DNA from 2 places in the Pseudophaeobacter sp. TrK17 genome. Region 2 is predicted to be linked to the other one. Evidence: riboswitches for the same ligand, from Rfam matches in the RefSeq annotation. Region 2 holds a riboswitch; the other holds the start of a gene.
What was found. A riboswitch is a leader RNA that binds a small molecule or an ion and turns the genes downstream of it on or off. The one in region 2 is predicted to bind thiamine pyrophosphate.
Positions count from the first base shown of each region.

Region 1: another riboswitch for thiamine pyrophosphate. It lies ahead of thiC (phosphomethylpyrimidine synthase ThiC); the one in region 2 lies ahead of thiB (thiamine ABC transporter substrate binding subunit).

Region 1 is NZ_CP071700.1:1,084,802-1,092,159, forward strand. It holds gene thiC (phosphomethylpyrimidine synthase ThiC) at 1-1,346, opposite strand, end outside; TPP riboswitch at 1,465-1,591, opposite strand; gene bioB (biotin synthase BioB) at 1,796-2,836, shown strand; gene JZI28_RS05040 (8-amino-7-oxononanoate synthase) at 2,833-4,002, shown strand; gene bioD (dethiobiotin synthase) at 3,999-4,676, shown strand; gene bioA (adenosylmethionine--8-amino-7-oxononanoate transaminase) at 4,673-5,971, shown strand; gene JZI28_RS05055 (ABC transporter substrate-binding protein) at 6,365-7,324, shown strand; gene JZI28_RS05060 (glycine betaine/L-proline ABC transporter ATP-binding protein) at 7,333-7,358, shown strand, end outside.
Region 2 is NZ_CP071700.1:4,072,608-4,079,965, reverse strand. It holds gene JZI28_RS19455 (DMT family transporter) at 1-652, opposite strand, end outside; gene JZI28_RS19450 (malonyl-CoA synthase) at 749-2,254, shown strand; gene JZI28_RS19445 (AEC family transporter) at 2,280-3,224, opposite strand; gene JZI28_RS19440 (HD domain-containing protein) at 3,221-3,907, opposite strand; gene aroC (chorismate synthase) at 3,904-5,010, opposite strand; TPP riboswitch at 5,263-5,359, shown strand; gene thiB (thiamine ABC transporter substrate binding subunit) at 5,392-6,372, shown strand; gene JZI28_RS19425 (thiamine/thiamine pyrophosphate ABC transporter permease ThiP) at 6,348-7,358, shown strand, end outside.

The DNA.
Region 1 (7,358 bases), 1.4 Mb from region 2:
TCATAGCCCGGCGCGATATCGGTGGTCAGCGGCCCCAGGGTGTAAAAGGGCGCCTCGTCGCAGCACTCCAGCTGCTTGTCCATGTTTTCCTTGATCTTGTGCATGGCCACATGGCCCGGGCCTTCGATCATCACCTGGCAATCCTTGGCCCAGGCGATCTTGGTCAGCTCGCCCAGGGTTTCCAGCTCGGCAAATTGCGCTTCGTCGTTGGCGTCGGCAATTGATCCGGGGCGCAAGCCATCGCCAAGGCTGAAGGAGACATCGTATTTGCGGCAGATGTCGCAGATTTCCTCAAAGTGCTCGTAGAGAAAGCTCTCCTTGTGGTGATGCAGGCACCATTTGGCCATGATCGAGCCACCGCGCGACACAATCCCGGTGACGCGCTCTACCGTCATTGGCACCATATGCAGCCGTACGCCGGCATGGATGGTAAAGTAATCAACCCCCTGTTCCGCCTGTTCGATCAAGGTGTCGCGGAACACTTCCCAGGTCAGGTCTTCGGCAATGCCGTTCACCTTTTCCAGCGCCTGATACATCGGCACGGTGCCGATGGGGACGGGAGAGTTGCGAATGATCCATTCGCGGGTGTTGTGGATGTTGCGGCCGGTGGACAGGTCCATCACCGTATCCGCGCCCCAGCGGATCGACCAGACCAGCTTGTCCACTTCCTCTTCCATCGAGGAGGAAACCGCCGAGGTGCCCATATTGGCGTTGATCTTCACCAGGAAATTGCGGCCGATGATCATCGGCTCGATCTCGGGGTGGTTGATATTGGCCGGGATGATGGCGCGGCCTTCGGCGACCTCCTGGCGGACAAATTCCGGCGTCACATAATCGGGGATATTGGCGCCAAAGTCATTGCCGTCGCGGTGGCAGGGTGAGGTCTCGCGCAGTTGGTTTTCGCGGATGGCAATGAATTCCATCTCTGGCGTGATGATGCCGGCGCGGGCATAGGCCAGCTGGGTCACCGCCTTGCCGTCCTTGGCGCGCAGCGGCGCGGGTTTGACCGGGAACTCCGGCGTCAGGCGGTCGCCTGCGACAAAACCATTGTCCGCATCGGTGATCTCGCGGCCCTGGTATTCCTCAACGTCCCCCCGCGCCAGAATCCAGCTGCGGCGCAGCTGCGCGAGGCCCTGACGGATGTCGGTTTGCTGGTCGGGATCGGTATAGGGGCCAGAGCTGTCGTAGACCGGCAGCGGCGCCTCACCTGCGGTGGGATGGGTGGAAATCTCGCGCATAGGCACGCGAATATCGGCGTGGATCTCGCCGGGCACATAGATCTTGCGCGATGCAGGCAGGGCGCCTGTTGTCACCTTTGGGGTGATCTTTGGCGGGCTTACGTTCATTTTGGTGCTCCTCGAGCCAATACTCAAAAAAGTCACCAGATGAGGCATGGCAGGGAGGCGCGGGGAGGATCTACGGTCCTCCCGGTTCGGGCGCAGAACCAAAGAGGCAAAAGCCCGTTGGCGGCGCGTCCTAGCTTCCTACGCCAGTGTCAACTGGGTCAGGTTCTAAGGGTCGCGTCGCCGGTCAGATTGCTCTGCCCTGTCAGCCTCTCAGTCCCCTCGGTGGGACTCCCCTGCGTGGGTTAAGACCTAGGGGAGGTGATGGGTTGCCGTCAACATGAATTTTGATAGATAAAAATAACTAAGCAATAACAAGCTTATATACCTATCTGTTGCCGGTAATGCCGCGCTGCAACATATTTTCTTTGCGCTCCTGTGATTATTATCTATAAAAATATAGCGCGCCTCAGGGCCGCTCAAACGCAACACTGTGACCCTCAGGAGAGCCCATGCTGGACGCTGCCCCTATTCGAAACGACTGGACCCGCGCCGAGGCGGAAGAGATCTACAACAAGCCCTTCATGGATCTGTTGTTTGAGGCGCAGTCGGTGCACCGTCAGCACTATGATCCCAATCAGGTGCAAAAATCCAAACTGCTGAGCATTAAGACAGGCGGCTGCGCCGAGGATTGCGCCTATTGTTCGCAGTCGGCCCGCAACGGCGCCAAGCTGTCAGCCAGCAAACTGATCGAGGTGGAGCGGGTGATTGCCGAGGCGCGCAAGGCCAAGGCAGGCGGCGCCACGCGCTATTGCATGGGGGCGGCCTGGCGTTCGCCCAAGGATCGCGACATGGCCGCGCTTGAGGCCATGATCGAGGGCGTGAAAGATCTGGGGATGGAGACCTGCATGACCCTGGGCATGCTGGATGACAGTCAGGTCTTTCGCCTGCGTGATGCGGGGCTGGACTATTACAACCACAATATCGACACCTCGGAACGCTACTATTCCGAAATCATCACCACCCGCACCTTTGCCGACCGGATTGACACCCTGAACCGGGTGCGCGAGGCGGGGATGAAGGTCTGCGCTGGGGGCATTGTCGGCATGGGTGAGCAGCAGATGGACCGTATCGACATGATCCTGGCACTGGCGACGCTGGAGGAACACCCGGATTCGGTGCCGGTCAACATGCTGATCCCGATGCCAGACACGCCGCTGGCCGATGTGGCCAAGCTGGACCCAATTGAGTTTGTCCGCACCATCGCCCTGGCCCGGATCCTGATGCCAAAATCCCACGTGCGCCTCTCCGCTGGGCGCAGTGACATGTCGGATGAGCTGCAGGCCATGTGTTTCTTTGCCGGGGCCAATTCGATCTTTGTGGGCGACACCCTGCTGACCGCCGACAACCCCGAAGAGGACAAAGACCAGATGCTGTTTGATCGTCTGGGCATCACCGCCATGGGCGTGGGTTGCGACGGCAGCCATAGCGAAAACCAGAGCAAAACATGCGCGGTCAGCGCCGCCGAAAACGGCGAAGTGGTCTCGGCATGAGCCAGGGTTTTCCGCGACATGCCGCCGGGCTGCAGGAGCTGCGGGATCAGGGGCGATTTCGCCGCTTGATCCCCCGCGCCGGGCACGACTTTTCCTCCAACGACTACCTTGGGTTGGCGCAGAGCCAGACCCTGAAAACAGCGGCGCTGGAGGCTTTGGAGCGGGGGGTGCCGGTTGGCGCCGGTGGCTCGCGGCTGTTGCGCGGCAATGCTGATGAGCACGCCCTGCTCGAAGCCGAGGCGGCGGCGTTTTTTGGCAGTGAGGCGGCGCTGTTCATGGGCGGCGGTTTTAATGCCAATCAGGCGATTTTTTCCACCCTGCCGCAGCGCGGCGACCTGGTGCTGAATGATGCGCTGATCCATGCCAGCACCCATGATGGTATGCGGCTGGGGCGGGCGGAGACGCGTAAATTCAGCCACAATGACCCCAGCGATGCGGCGGCGCAGATCGCCCAGTGGCGCGCGGCAGGTGGCGCCGGCCAGGTCTGGATCGCCATCGAGTCGGTCTATTCCATGGAGGGCACTCTGGCACCGCTGGCGGAATTTGCCGCATTGGCCGGGCGCGAAGGGGCGGTTCTGGTGGTGGATGAGGCCCATGCAACCGGTCTGTTTGGCGATCTGGGGCGCGGGCTGGCGCATGACTATGCCCAGAACCCTGCTGTGCTGACGCTGCACACCTGCGGCAAGGGGCTGGGCGTTTCCGGGGCCTTGATCTGCGGCGCCCAGGTGTTGATTGATTTCCTGATCAATCGTGGGCGCGGCTTTATCTTTGCCACCGCGCCTTCGCCGCTGAATGCGGCGCTGGTGCGGGTGGCGCTGCGGGATCTGGCGCAGAATCCTGAGCGGCGCAACCGGGCCTGGGACCATATCACCCATGCCCACAGCGAGGCGGCGCGGCTCTGCGGTATCACCGGCTTTCAAAGCCAGATCCTGCCGGTGGTGATTGGCGATGACAGGCGGACCATGGCGCTGGCCGAGCATCTGCAGGGGCAGGGCTTTGACGTGCGTGGCATTCGCCCGCCGACAGTGCCCAAGGGCACTTCGCGGCTGCGGATCTCGCTGGCCGGCACCCTGACCAAAGGCATTATCACCGAGCTGTTTGAAAGACTGGCGCCAGAGCTTGCGCGTTTGCAGCAACAGCCAGCGGGTCTGGAGCAGGTGGCATGAGGGCTGTTAGCCAGACACTGGTGGTGACCGGAACGGACACTGGCATTGGCAAAACTGTTTTCTCTGCCGGTTTGGTTCAGGCGCTGCAGGCCAGTTACTGGAAACCGGTGCAGTCGGGCCTGGAAGAGGAAACCGACAGCGAGTTCGTCGCGCGCCTGTCTGCTGGCACAGTCCTGGCTGAGGGCTACCGGTTGCAACTGCCCGCCTCGCCGCATCTGTCGGCCGAGGCCGAAGGGGTTGAGATCGACCCGGCTCACCTGGCGCTGCCGCAGCTGGATGGCCCGCTGGTGGTCGAGGGCGCCGGCGGGGTGATGGTGCCGCTGAACCGCGATTTTCTTTATCTGGATCTCTTTGCCCGTTGGGGCGCGCCGGTGATCCTGTGCGCGCGCACGCAATTGGGCACCATCAATCACACGCTTCTGTCGCTCAAGGCGCTGCGGGACGCGGGCTGCACCGTGATTGGGGTGGGTTTCATTGGCGATGCCGAGCCGGAGGTGGAGGAGAGCATCGTCCAATTTGGCGCGGTGGCTCATCTGGGGCGGCTGCCGATGATCACGGATCTGGGGGCACAGCCGGATCTGGGGGCACAGCCCTCGGTCTTGGCCGAGATCTTTGCCAGGCACATCAAACTGGACCTGATCCGCGCGGCCCTGACCGGAGGAGAACTGCCATGAGTACTGCTGAGCTGAGCCAGCTGGAGTTTGACCAGCAGCATCTGTGGCATCCCTATACCAATGTTGCCAAACCCGGTCCCACCTTTGTGGTGAAAGAGGGTGAGGGGGTGCATATCACCCTGGAGGATGGCACCCTGCTGATTGATGCCATGTCGTCCTGGTGGTGCATGATGCATGGCCACCGCCACCCGGCGATCACCCAGGCCATTCACGACCAGCTGGACCGGTTGCCCCATGTGATGTTTGGCGGGCTGACCCATGATCCGGCCATCGACCTGGGCCGCAAGCTGCTGCAGATCACCCCGCCCAGCCTGACCCGGATCTTTTATTGCGACTCTGGATCCGTCTCGGTTGAGGTGGCAATGAAAATGGCGGTGCAATATCAGCACGCTCAGGGGTTTGAGGGCCGCAGTCAGTTCGCTACGGTGCGCTCAGGCTATCACGGCGACACCTGGAAAGCGATGAGCGTCTGCGATCCGGATACCGGCATGCACCATCTGTTTCAGGGCGCGCTGAGCGTGCAGCATTTTGTGGCCCGCCCGCCCATCACCCTGGGTCAGGACTGGGTCGAGGACCCGGCGCAAAACGGCATCGCAGCACTGCGGGATTTGCTGGAGGCGGGGGCCGACAAGATCGCCGGGTTTATCCTGGAGCCCGTGGTGCAGGGCACCGGGGGGATGTATTTCTACCATCCTGAGTACCTCAATCAGGCGCGCAGCCTTTGTGATGAGCTGGGCATCCTGCTGATCTTTGATGAGATTGCCACCGGGTTTGGCCGCACCGGCGAGATGTTTGCCACCGATTTCTGCGCGGTGGAGCCCGATATCATCTGCCTTGGCAAGGGGCTGACAGGCGGTCATATCTCTTTTGCCTGCACCATGACCAATGACCGGGTGGCGCTGGGCATTGGCGGTGGCTCGCCCGGTATCTTTATGCATGGGCCGACCTATATGGCCAATCCGCTGGCCTGCGCTGCGGCAAAGGCGGCGTTGGATGTGTTGACGGGGCAGGACTGGCGCGCCCGGGTGGCCGCGATCTCTGACCAGCTGACACAAGAGCTGGAACCCGCCCGCGCCCTGCCAAATGTGCGCGATGTGCGGGTGCTGGGGGCCATTGGTGTGATCGAGATGGCCCATGTGGTCTCGGCGGATGCGGCCCATGGGCTGGCCCATGAGATGGGGGTTTTCCTGCGCCCCTTTGGCAAGAATATCTATACCATGCCGCCCTTTGTGACCACGCCCGAGCAGCTGAGCCAGATCACCGCAGGGATGCTGCACCTGGCGCAGGAGCTGTGAGACAGCAAGCGGCGGTGAGGTTTTTTCACCGCCGCGAGTCGCGCAGGGGCAAGACAGCTTGGGGAATCATGTGTCACGCTGCGCCATAAAATGGCTTTTTCATTTCGAAACTTGAATGGCGGATCAAGGTTTTACCTGAAATGTGCCGCAAAACCTCGACAAATGGTCGTAAAGCGTTCAAATACTTGTGGCATACCCGGTCACACTTGGGCCAAGACTGGCGGCTGTGACTGGCAGCTGTACCTTTGGCCCGTGCCTTTGGCCTGTACCGTTGGCATGTGCCTTTGCGTGCGGCGCATCAGGAGTTCTGGGGCCGTATTGGACTGTTCTGGTCTACCATAATCACCTTGCCGACCAATTGGAATGGCAAGGCATACAACAGGGAAGTGAACAATGAAAAAGACAACATTTGCATGCCTTCTTGGCGCTGCAGCACTGGTTGCAGGCACCGCCAACGCGGCAGAGCTGGGCGCCGTGGATCAGCCGATCAAACTGGCGATCAACGAATGGACCGGCCAGCATGTCACCACCCATATCGCTGGCGAGATGCTGAAAGCGGCAGGTTACAAAGTGGAATATGTCACCGCGGGCATGTTGAACCAGTTCCAAGCGATTGCTGATGGGGAAATCCACGCCACGCTGGAAATCTGGTCCTCCAATGTCTCCGATGAATATGCCATCAAGATTTCTGAGGGCACCGTTGTCGAGCTGGGCGATCTGGAGCTGGCGGCGAAGGAAGGTATCGCCTATCCCGCTCATGTGGCCGAGCTCTGCCCCGGTCTGCCAGCCTGGGAAGCCCTGAAGGCCTGCGCGCCGCTGTTTGCCACGGCTGAGACCCTGCCTGCAGGTCGTTTGGTGGATTACCCCGCTGATTGGGGCACCCCTGGTGCCGACCGCATGACCGGGCTTGAACTGCCATTCAAAGCGGTGCCCGCAGGGTCTGAAGGCGCCTTGATCGCCGAGCTGCGCGCCTCGACCGAGCGCAAGACGCCGCTGCTGGTCACCTTTTGGCAACCCCATTGGGCGATGTCGGCTTATGACGTAAAATTTGTCGATCTGCCCGCAGGCGAAGAGGCCTGCTTTACCGATCCGGCCTGGGGTCCAAACCCCAATGCGATCAACGACTGTGACTTTGCGCCTTCGCGCATCTTCAAGGCGGCCTGGTCCGGTACGGCGGAAACCTGGCCCGCAGCCTATGAGATCCTGTCCAACTACACCCTCAACGTAGCGGACCAGCAGCCGATGATGGGCGCTATCGATGTGGACGGCGGCAAGGTCAAAGAGGTGGTCGCCGCCTGGATGGAAGCCAATGAAGCCAGCTGGCGCCCCGTCGTCGACGCCGCAATCAAGTGAGCAAGACGGTGATCGAGACAGCCCGCGAGACAGC
Region 2 (7,358 bases):
TCAGATCCGGCATGACCCAGCCAAACGGCAGGGTCAGCAGCGACAGCAGGGATGCGGTGACGGAAAAGTAAAACACAATTGCGGCAGTTTGCTCTGTCATCACCATCCGGCGAATGTGAATTTGTACAAACCCACGCGCCACTGTGGCGCCAAGAATCAGCATGACCCCGACAAAGGCGGTGCTGGACATATCCATGCCGCTGGACAGCCGCGGATAGATCATGATCAACACACCGAGCAGGCCAATCCCAACAGCACTGATACGTACCAGGCGTATGCGCTCTCCCAGAAAGACGGCGGCCAGGATCAGGGTAAAGATCGGCGTCGCATAGCCAATGGCCGTGACCTCTGGCAGGGGCAACATGCCCAGTCCCATAAAGGTCATTGCCATCGCCGAGGTGCCAACCAGACCGCGCATCACATGTCCCATGGGGCGCGTGGTCTTGAGCCCGTGTTTCAGATCACCGCGCATGGACAGCCAGACAACAATGACGGGAATGGCAAAAAAAGAACGAAAAAACACCGCTTCGCCGGCTGGAACCACATCGGACACCGACTTGATCACGGCAGAGAGGCCGGTAAACAGCCCAATGGCAGCAACCTTGAGGGCGATGGCAAGCAGAGGTCGATGCGATGTTAAGGATGTGGCCATGAGCAGGACCCTGCGCCCCTGCGACAAAAAGATCAATGGGTTGATTTCCCTATCAGCCCCGGCGCAGATTGCGCCAAAAGTTGAGGAGCCCTTTCAATGTATGATGAAAACCATTTGATTTCACAGCTATATGCGGCCTGTGAAGGGCATGAAACCCGCAACTTTGCGACCTTTCCGGCCCGTGCCAGCGTCACTTTTGGAGAGCTGTTTGCCGGCGCTGAGCGCACTGCGGCGGCCCTGGTGGTCATGGGCGTTCAGCCCGGCGACCGGGTGGTGGTGCAGGTTGAAAAAACCATCGAGGCAATCCAGCTCTATCTTGGAACAGTCATGGCGGGTGGGGTGTTTTTGCCGTTGAACACCGCCTACACAGTGCCGGAGGTGGCTTATTTCCTGGGCGATGCGACGCCTCGCGTGTTGGTCTGCGACCCGGCGCGGCGCGATGAGATGGAACAAATCGCTGGCGCGGCGCGGGTTGTGACGCTGGATGGCACGGGGCTGGGCACGCTGACAGATGCCGTGGTGGGCCGCGGGCGGTTTGAACCGGTGCCGCGCGGGCCAGATGATCTGGCGGCCATTCTGTATACTTCGGGTACCACCGGGCGCTCCAAGGGGGCGATGCTGAGCCACGATAACCTGGCCTCAAACTCGCTGACCCTGCGGGACTATTGGCAGTTCACCGACGCGGATGTGTTGATCCACGCCTTGCCGATTTTTCATACCCATGGGCTGTTTGTGGCCACCAATGTCGCGCTGTTTGCCGGTGCACGCGTGGTGTTTCTGTCTGGGTTCAACGCGGATCAGATTCTGGAGGCGATGCCACAGGCGACGGCCCTTATGGGGGTGCCAACCTTCTACACCCGCCTGTTGCAGGATCCGCGCCTGACACCGCAGCGGGCGGCGAATATGCGGTTGTTCATTTCTGGCTCGGCGCCGCTGCTGGTGGACACCCATGAGCAGTGGCAGGCCCGCACCGGGCATCGCATTCTGGAACGTTATGGGATGACCGAAACCAATATGAGCACTTCCAACCCCTATGAGGGTGAGCGTCGCGCCGGTACAGTGGGCTTTCCGCTGCCCGGCGTTGAGGCCCGTATTTTGGACCAGGGGCATGAGGTCGCCAGTGGTGAAACAGGCGTGCTGGAAGTGCGCGGGGCCAATGTGTTTCAGGGCTATTGGCAGATGCCCGAAAAGACCGCAGAAGAGCTGCAGGCAGATGGTTGGTTCATCACCGGTGATCTCGCCCGGCAAGACGCGGATGGCTATATCACCATTGTGGGGCGGCAAAAGGATCTGGTGATCACTGGCGGCTTTAACGTCTACCCCAAAGAGGTCGAAAGCCTGATCGACGATCTGCCCGGCGTGCTGGAAAGCGCCGTTATTGGCGTGGCTCATCCCGATTTTGGCGAGGCGGTGGTGGCCGTTGTTGTGCCCGAGGCGGAAGGGAGCATCACTGCCGCAGCAATCGCCCAAGCGCTCTCTGTTCGGTTGGCCAAGTTCAAACAGCCCAAACAGATCGTGCTGGTGTCCGAACTGCCGCGCAATACCATGGGGAAGGTGCAGAAAAAGGCGCTGCGCGAGGATTACGCCGATTTGTACGCCTAATAGGGGGCGGTCAAGCTTCTGTCTGTCAGGTCAAAACCCACAACAAACCAGTTAGCGTAACAAAGGCGCAGCTGGTCCCGGTGAGCATGGCCAGACTGGCGGCGCCCTCCAACCCCTGGCGCTGGGCCAGGACGGTATAGATGCCAAACATCGGCATCGCCGCCGACAGGATAACCGCGCTGTGCAGCGCGGGTGGCAGGGTGATCAGCCCCAGTGCCAACAGGACGGCAGCCACCAGCGCGACCAGGGCTGGATGCAACAGCAGTTTGGAGGCACTGATCTGTGCCGCAAGCGAGCGATTGCCATGCAGCGGCAGCCCGACAAGCGAGCCGCCTATGACGATCAGCGCAACAGCCCCAGCAGAGACAGCAAACATATCAATAGACCGCATAAGGGGGCCGGGCAGCGCTATACCAATAATCGACACCACCAGCCCCAGGGCGAGACCGATAAGCATGGGCATTTTGGCCAGATCCAGCAGGATACGTCGCAGTCGTGGCAGCAACGGCTGATCAACGCCTTTGCCTGCCAGCTCCACCAAAATCAGGCAGACCGGGACCAACAGCAGGTTTTCCACCAGCAGGTTCAGCGCCAGAATGATCCCGGCCTGGTCAGGAAAGGCCAGTAGCATGATCGGATAGCCAACGAAGGCATTGTTGGGGCAGGTGGAGCCCATGGCCCCCAGGGCGCGGCGTTTGGGGTCGGTGCCGCGCAGCGTGAACAACAGATAGGACAGCATCACCGTTGCCAGCCCGCCAAGGGCATAGACCACGACATATCCGGGTTGAAAAACCTCCACCGGGCTGCGTGCCGCTACCGCGGAAAAGATCAAGGCAGGCAGGGCGATATTCATCACATAGCGGCCTAGTACGCGCATATCGCCCGGGCTGAACCAACCTTTCCAGACCACCAGATAGCCCAGTGCCAGGGCGACGTAGATGGGAAAGGTGATGGCGAGAATGTCGATCATTTCAGCAGCGCCGCCCAGTGGTCTGGCAGCTCGGTGTCCATTTCCTTGGCCAGTTGCCGCAGATAGGCCAGCATCAGCCGCGCGCGTTTGCGGGCGATCTTGCGGCCCTTGTCGGTGGCCATATCACCGGGAAGTTTCAACAGTTTCAGATGCCAATGATCAATCGACCAGATCTGATCATCCAACGGCCGGTTGGCGGCAAAGGGATCATCAGGATCACAGAGCGGCCGGTCAATTGTCCCCGCCACCATGAAGGTGCGCGCGATGCCAACAGCGCCCAAGGCATCCAGCCGGTCCGCATCGCGCAGGATCAGAGCGTCCAGACTGTTGGCGGGCAAGCCGGCGGAAAAGCTATGGGCTTCGATCACGTGTTGCACGGCGGTGATTTCATCGCCGCTATAGCCCAAACCCTGCAGAATAGGCTCCGATTTTTCCGCCGACAGCTTTGAGGCCGTCTCGCGCTGGGGGTGATCCTTTGGCAGGTTGACCAGATCATGCAGATAGGCCCCGGCGATCAGTATCCGCAGGTTGGCCCGGTTTGGGGATTTTTCGTTTTCGTCACGGGCAATCCGCTGCGCATTGGCCCAGACCCGATCAAGATGAGCGATGTCATGGGCCGGATCCTGCGCCATCTGCACCTCTGAGATGCGGCGGAGCTGGATCTGCAGCTGGGTCAGGCTCATGCGCCGATATGGCCCTGGTTGCTGCCAATCTGGCCGCGATGCAGCAGCAGATGGTCCAGGATCACACAGGCCATCATTGCCTCGGCCACCGGCACGGCGCGGATGCCAACACAGGGATCATGGCGTCCCTTGGTGATCACCTCGGCGGCGGTGCCATCCTTGCGGATTGACTGGCGTGGCGTCAGGATCGAAGAGGTCGGTTTGACGGCAAAGCGTACCACAACATCCTGGCCGGTAGAGATCCCCCCCAGAATGCCACCTGCATGGTTGGAGGAATAGACCGGCTGACCATCGTTGCCCATGAAGATTTCATCGGCGTTTTGCGAGCCCTTCAGACGGGCGGCATTCATGCCTTCGCCAATCTCCACCGCTTTGACGGCGTTGATCGACATCATGGCGGCTGCCAGATCGGTGTCGAGCTTATTATAGACCGGCGCGCCGATACCGGCGGGCACTCCACGGGCGACCACTTCGACCACGGCGCCAACGGAATCATGGGCTTTGCGCAAGCCCTGGAGGTAATCCTCCCAGTCTTGCACCGCACCGGCATCGGGGATCCAGAAATCATTCTGGCCGATCGCTTCCCAGTCAAAGCGGGAGCGGTCGATCTCCATCTCCCCCATCTGGGTCATGTAGCCGGTGATCTGCAGATCCGGGACCAGCGCCTTGATGGCTTCACGTGCGACGCCACCCGCAGCTACGCGCGCTGCAGTTTCGCGGGCCGAGGAGCGACCGCCGCCGCGATAGTCGCGATTGCCGTATTTCTGGAAATAGGTGATGTCGGCATGGCCGGGGCGGAAGGTCTGGGCGATATCGCCATAGTCCTTGGAGCGCTGATCGGTGTTTTCGATCATCAGCTGGATTGGCGTGCCGGTGCTTTTGCCGTCGAAGACGCCGGACAGGATCTTCACCGCGTCGGGTTCGTTGCGCTGGGTGGTGTTCTTGTTCTGGCCGGGGCGGCGTCGGTCCAGCCATTGCTGGAGCATCTCAGGGTCCAGCGGAACATTTGGTGGGCAGCCGTCCACGGTTGCCCCCAGCGCCGGTCCGTGGCTTTCGCCCCAGGTGGTGACGCGGAAAAGATGGCCAAAGCTGTTCATCGACATGTGCTGGGATCTCCTTTGCGCGTTGTGCTTAGCGAGGCGCGGCCCGTGGCTCAAGGGGTATTGCGGTTCGATGTCCCCAGCGTGCCATTAAGAAGAGATGCCAAAGGGGGCGCCGCTGCCGCCGCCGTTGGCGACACCCTCGGGGTGTTTTTGGTCAAATGCAGCCGGGGAAAGGTGAACTTGGCGCGGGTGCGGGGCGGTCAGGTGGGTGCAGGGTTGGGCTTGCCTTTAGGGTGGTTGAGACCTAGGACAGAGGGCACCTCGGGGTGCTTGGGAGATCCAGGCTGAGAACAGACCCGTTGAACCTGAACCGGCTAGAACCGGCGGAGGGAAGGTTTCGGAGTTGCTCCACCCTTGCCCGATGCCGCAAAGGAGGATGCCATGAAGTATTCTGTTTTTGCAGCAGCACTATTGGGAGTGTCGGCAGCATATGCTGATACGCCCGAGCTGACTGTCTATACCTATGACAGCTTTGTTTCCGACTGGGGCCCTGGTCCTGCGGTGGAAAAAGCCTTTGAGGCCCAGTGTGACTGTGATCTGAAACTGGTTGCTGCCGGCGATGGCGCGGCACTGCTGGCGCGGGTCAAACTGGAGGGCGCGCGCTCGGACGCGGATGTGGTGTTGGGGCTGGATACCAACCTGACGGCGGCTGCGGCGGCAACCGGGCTGTTTGCCGAACACGGTGTGACGGCGGATTACAGCCTGCCCCTGGCCTGGGAAGACGCAACCTTTGCCCCCTATGACTGGGGCTATTTTGCCTTTGTGCACAACGCAGATGCGGTGTCCGTGCCGACGGATTTCAAGGCGCTGGGCGCCAGCGACATGAAAATCGTCATTCAGGATCCGCGCTCATCGACGCCAGGGCTGGGCCTGCTGATGTGGGTCAAGGCGGCCTATGGCGACGACGCTCCGGCGATCTGGGCGGAGCTGGCGGACAATGTGGTGACCGTGACCAAAGGTTGGTCCGAAGCCTACGGTCTGTTTCTGGATGGAGAGGCCGACATGGTGCTCTCGTATACCACCTCGCCGGCCTATCATCTGATTGCCGAAGAAGACGCCACAAAAGCTGCTGCCGCCTTTGATGAAGGCCATTACATGCAGGTTGAAGTTGCTGGCGTTTTGGCGGCCAGCGACCAACCAGAGCTGGCGCGTGACTTTATGCAGTTCATGGTCTCTGAGGGGTTTCAGTCAGTGATCCCCACCACCAACTGGATGTATCCATCGGTAACCCCAGCGAGCGGCCTGCCTGAGGGGTTTGAGACCCTGATTACCCCGGTCAAATCGCTGCTTTTGCCAGCGGATGAGGCTGCAGCGCTGCGCGACGGTGCATTGGGCGAATGGCTCGACGCGCTGAGCCAATAAGCGCGCTTCCCGGTGCTGGCGCGGCCCTGTTTGTGGCCGCGCTGATCCTGGGGACGCTTGCGGCGGTGGCATTGCGCGCCGAGACCGGTCGGGGCTTTGCCGCCAGTGACTGGGCGGCGCTGCGGTTTACCCTGACCCAGGCGATATTGTCGGCAGTCACAAGCGTTGGCCTGGCGATTGGCCTGGCGCGGGCTCTGGCGCGGCGGCGGTTCTTTGGCCGCAGCGCATTGATCACGCTGCTGGGGGCGCCGTTTATTCTGCCGGTGATCGTGGCCATCCTGGGATTGCTGAGCGTTTTTGGCCGGGCGGGCTGGATCAGCCAGCTGTTGATGTTCTTTGGGCTGGAGCCCTTGCAGATCTATGGGCTGCATGGGGTGGTCTTGGCGCATGTGTTTTTCAACTTGCCGCTGGCGACACGGTTGATTTTGCAGGGCTGGCAGGAGATCCCGGCGGAACGGTTTCGTCTGGCGGCGCAGCTGAACGCCGGCCCGCGTGCCATGTGGCAGCTGCTGGAAGCGCCGATGCTGCGGCGGGTGGTGCCCGGTGCCCTGGCGGTGGTGTTTGCCATTTGCCTGTCGAGCTTTGCCGTGGCGCTGACGCTGGGCGGTGGCCCGCGGGCCACCACGATCGAGCTGGCCATCTATCAGGCCTTTCGGTTTGATTTTGATCTTGGTCGGGCGGCGCTGTTGTCAGCACTGCAACTGGTGCTGACCGGGGGGGCTGCTTTTGTGGCGCTGCGGGTGGCTGACAATGATGGCGCCGGCGCTGGGCTGGACCGGGTTTTGCGGCGTTGGGATGGGGATGCCCCTCTGGCGCGTGGCCTGGATGTAGCCTGGATTGTTGGTGCGGCGCTGTTTTTGATCCTGCCCTTGTCGGCGGTTGTTGTCTCTGGGGTCTCTGGTTTGTTGCTGCTGAACGCTGGGGTTTGGATGGCGGCGCTGACCTCGGTGCTGGTAGCTGGTCTCAGTACCCTAGTGTTGCTATTA